2 regions of the Marinomonas sp. AWM4_232 genome follow, and region 1 is predicted to be linked to the other one. Evidence: riboswitches for the same ligand, from Rfam matches in the RefSeq annotation. Region 1 holds a riboswitch; the other holds the start of a gene.

Region 1 (2,204 bases):
CGTCACCGCATCTAAGGCTGAGAACGGCTCATCCATTAATACAATGGGGCGTTCTTGCAGTAAGGTTCGCGCTAAGGCAACCCGCTGGCGCATGCCACCAGATAGCGTGTGAGGGTAGTTATCGGCGTGCGCCTTGAGGCCTACTTTGTCCAGCAGTAACAAGGCTTTATCACGTATGCCTTGGGACAAGCTGCGACCTTGTAAGCGTTCGGCAATGCAGACGTTATCAAGTACAGACAACCAAGGCAGCAGTAAATCCTGCTGCGCCATGTAAGCAATATTGCCAGACAGTGATTGGCCGTCTGTCTCGATTTTTCCTTGCCATTGGGCATTTTCTAATAACCCTGCGAGCTTGCGCAAAATCGAGGTCTTACCACAACCACTACGGCCCAATAGACATGTCCATTGCTGAGCTGTCAGCTGCATGACTAAGTCCTGCAACACTGGCTGCGCTTTTGTTGTATAGCGTAGGGCATCCGCTTGAATCGAGATCGCAAATCCTTGGTGCATAGGCTTAGCGCTGCCATTGATAAAAGTGATGAACAGGACCATGACCTTGACCAATCCGTAACTGGTTTGAGGCAGCAATGGCGCCGGTTAAATAGTCTTTGGCTTGTTGTACTGCCGACGTTAGGTCCGCGCCTTGAGCAAGATAGGAGGCAATCGCTGACGATAGGGTACAGCCTGTACCGTGGGTGTTTTGTGTATCAATGCGAGGTGCGGTAAAGGTTTGCACATCGCCATTTGCGATCAACCAATCGTTGCTGACTGGCAAGCTTTCAAGGTGCCCTCCTTTTAGCAACACCGCTTTTGTTGGCAATTGCTGTAACGCTGGGATCTGCTCTTTTATAGCTTTTTCAGAGTCTGGAACGTTTGTGTTCAGCAGGGTAGCTGCTTCAGGCAGGTTGGGAGTAATCAGCGTGGCTAACGGCAGTAGCTCGTCTATTAGAGTTTGAATGGCGGTCTGTTGTAGCAATAAGTCGCCACTGGTCGCCACCATCACTGGGTCGAGCACAATGTGTTTTGGTTGGTGTTGGCGCAGCTTGCGGGCGATAAGCTGGATGATTTCTGAGTTCGCCAACATACCGATTTTGACCGCTTGCACGTTGAGATCGGTAAAGACCGCATCCAATTGTGCTGCGATATGCTCTAGGGGAATGGCGTGGACATCGGTTACACCAAGGGTGTTTTGAGCTGTGGTCGCCGTGATTACTGTACAGGCGTAACTGCCCGTGGCAGAGATGGCTTTGATATCGGCTTGGATGCCTGCTCCACCGCCGCTGTCCGAGCCTGCGATGCTTAACGTAATAGGAGTGTTTGTCATGATATTCCCCTCGGACGAAGGGAAAATGGGGGCGAAATGCACGGAGTGCAGGAGCCAGCGACATGGGATGCAAACATCGCAAAACTCAACTAACTTTGTCCCCATAGTTCCCTACGTCAGTGCTAACTGAATCAGGTTCAACGGGTCTCGCTTAAGCGATCTCAGCAGCAAAACTGCCCCCCGACTATGTGATCACGATGTTATCAGCTCTTTGCCCCTGACACTAGCTACCTCTTAGGCCCTCGATTTTTGGAGGACTGCGCTTTTCACGGGAACCGCGTTCATGTTTGGAATACCGCTTAAACATAATTGGCCCCTTCGCATAAATAAGCTAAGTTTGTTTATGAATCATTCCCACGGTATGAATTTGATTAGCGAGGCTTTTATGACAGCGACACTTTCAGACATTGAATCGGCAGTTGAGTTTGTAACATCTGGAGAGGGGATGTCTGAAGTTTATATTGATAGGTGTACAGACGCGATTTATTACATTGACGATGCTATAGAAGAGAGCCTTCCTGAAAATCTCTATGAAAGTACCCAATACATTGCTGTCCCAAACAAACAGGAATTAGGTTTGGATAAGAGCATTGCCATCCAATTTGTCGCTGAAAACCTACCTGAGCAGCTAGATCTCGCCTATGAAACCTTCAGTAAAAAGGGCGCTTACAGACGTTTCAAAGACTTCCTCAATACAGCCGATAAACTGGAAGCTTGGTACTCGTATGAAGCGCTGGTGCTTCGGGAGGCTATTATAGAATGGGGTCAAGAAAATAACCTTCGATTTAGCGATGCGCCAAGTTTGTAGGACCTCGGTTTCCGAGGGAATGGACTGTAAACGAGGTAAATTATTAACTAATCGTAGCTTCCTGCGCACAGC
Region 2 (2,204 bases), 2.7 Mb from region 1:
AAAGCTGTTTGCTCTACATGACCACAATGAGCGCGATAAGGCGTCCTACATTGCTTCCTTGTTAAGTGACGGTAAAAACGTGGCCTTGATCTCTGATGCGGGCACGCCATTGATCTCTGATCCTGGTTATCATGTGGTGAACTTTTTACGTCAAGAAGGGCACAAAGTTGTGCCTGTTCCAGGCCCATCTGCATTGATTACCGCACTGTGTGCATCAGGATTACCAACAGACCGTTTTAGCTTTGTCGGCTTTTTGCCAGCAAAAAGTAAATCTCGTCGCGACGAAATGTCGAGCTGGATGCCAAGTCTTGGTACCGTGGTTTTCTATGAATCTACCCATCGTATTTTGGACTGTTTAGAAGACCTCGAAGCGGTTTGGGGTGAGCAAGCTCAAGTGGCCTTGGCACGTGAATTAACCAAGACTTTTGAAACATTTATATCAGGCTCAGTTTCAGAAATTAAGCGTATTTTACAAGACGATAGCAACCAAACTCGTGGTGAGTTCGTGATGATGGTGTCTTTGCCTGCACAGGAAGAAGACAACAGCGAGGCTCTTAAAATTTTAAAAATATTGCTCAAAGAATTGCCTGTAAAACAAGCGGCAGCATTGGCTGCTGAGATCACTGGTGAGAAGAAAAACGCTTTGTACAAGCAAGCGCTTGCGATGAACGAAGCGTAATTTTACTAACCAATCATTCAATCTTTGTTTGTTTACAGAAGCAAACAAACGCGTATACTGATGTGCAACTTGTCGGAGTGCCTTAATTGGCTGAGATCGCATTTTAATGCGGGATCCGCAGAACCTGATCAGGCTAATACCTGCGAAGGGAACAAGAAAGCATCATTTCTTTTCTGCTAAAATTGCGTTGTTTTAACCTAGTCCACAAAGGGCAATAGGTCTTAAAACAGCCGCGCGTACGTGGAAGTACGTGACCTCCTGACAAGCATTTTTTCCAAACATACAATAATGGGAATCTGCTAATGTCGACTACACCTGCAAAACCTAATAAGAAAACTCGTGAAATTGCCCGTCTAGAAGCCAAAGCGTTTATCGAGTCTTTGCAAGCTACTCCTTTTCCATCCTCCGAACGTATTTACGTACAAGGCTCCGATGCATCGATCCAGGTGCCCATGCGTCAGATTAATTTAACCGATACGCCTATTGGCTCGGACCCTAACAATCTGACTTTTGAGCCAAACGAGCCAATCTATGTTTACGATACTGCGGGGCCATACGCCGATCCTGCAGAAAACATTGACGTTCATGTGGGTCTAAAAGCATTACGTAAACAATGGATCGAAGCCCGTAACGATACTGAAGTGCTAGAAAGCGCCAGCTCAAACTTCGCTCAAGAGCGTTTAGCCAATAATGAGCTAGACGAATTGCGCTTTAAGCACCTACCAAAAGTGCGTAAAGCTAAAGCGGGTCAATGTGTCACGCAAATGCACTACGCGCGCCAAGGCATCATTACGCCAGAGATGGAATACATCGCCATCCGTGAGAACCAAAACCTACAGGCGATCAAATCTGAGCTTTTGCTAAAACAGCACCCGGGCCACAGCTTTGGTGCTAACCTGCAAACTGAAATTACCCCTGAATTCGTGCGTAAAGAAGTGGCAGAAGGTCGCGCCATCATCCCTAACAACATCAACCACCCAGAAACTGAGCCTATGATCATTGGCCGTAACTTCCTAGTGAAGGTGAATGCCAATATTGGTAACTCGGCGGTGACGTCTTCTATCGAAGAAGAAGTGGAGAAATTGGTCTGGTCAACGCGCTGGGGCGCAGACACCGTGATGGACTTGTCGACTGGCAAAAACATCCACGAAACCCGTGAATGGATCCTACGTAACTCGCCCGTACCAATCGGTACGGTACCGATTTACCAAGCTCTTGAAAAAGTAGATGGTGTTGCCGAAGACCTAAACTGGGAAGTGTTCCGCGATACCTTGATCGAGCAGGCTGAGCAGGGCGTGGATTACTTCACCATCCACTGTGGTGTCTTGCTACGCTACGTGCCAATGACAGCGAAACGCCTAACGGGAATTGTCTCTCGTGGCGGTTCCATCATGGCGAAATGGTGTCTTGCGCACCATACAGAAAACTTCCTTTACACACGTTTCAAAGAAATTTGTGAAATCTGTGCTGCCTATGATGTGGCTCTTTCGCTAGGTGACGGACTACGTCCAGGCTCGATCATGGA

Evidence for each region. A riboswitch is a leader RNA that binds a small molecule or an ion and turns the genes downstream of it on or off. The one in region 1 is predicted to bind thiamine pyrophosphate.
Region 2: it holds a riboswitch for thiamine pyrophosphate, as region 1 does, so the genes downstream of both, thiC (phosphomethylpyrimidine synthase ThiC) here and thiD (bifunctional hydroxymethylpyrimidine kinase/phosphomethylpyrimidine kinase) in region 1, are expected to answer to the same signal.

The regions. Positions count from the first base shown of each region.
Region 1 is NZ_JBSWTA010000001.1:1,340,022-1,342,225, reverse strand. Features, by position in the region: gene ACXAC1_RS06420 (ABC transporter ATP-binding protein) at 1-552, opposite strand, end outside; gene thiD (bifunctional hydroxymethylpyrimidine kinase/phosphomethylpyrimidine kinase) at 515-1,324, opposite strand; TPP riboswitch at 1,416-1,517, opposite strand; gene ACXAC1_RS06410 (UPF0158 family protein) at 1,710-2,132, shown strand.
Region 2 is NZ_JBSWTA010000001.1:4,018,347-4,020,550, reverse strand. Features, by position in the region: gene rsmI (16S rRNA (cytidine(1402)-2'-O)-methyltransferase) at 1-679, shown strand, start outside; TPP riboswitch at 743-847, shown strand; gene thiC (phosphomethylpyrimidine synthase ThiC) at 982-2,204, shown strand, end outside.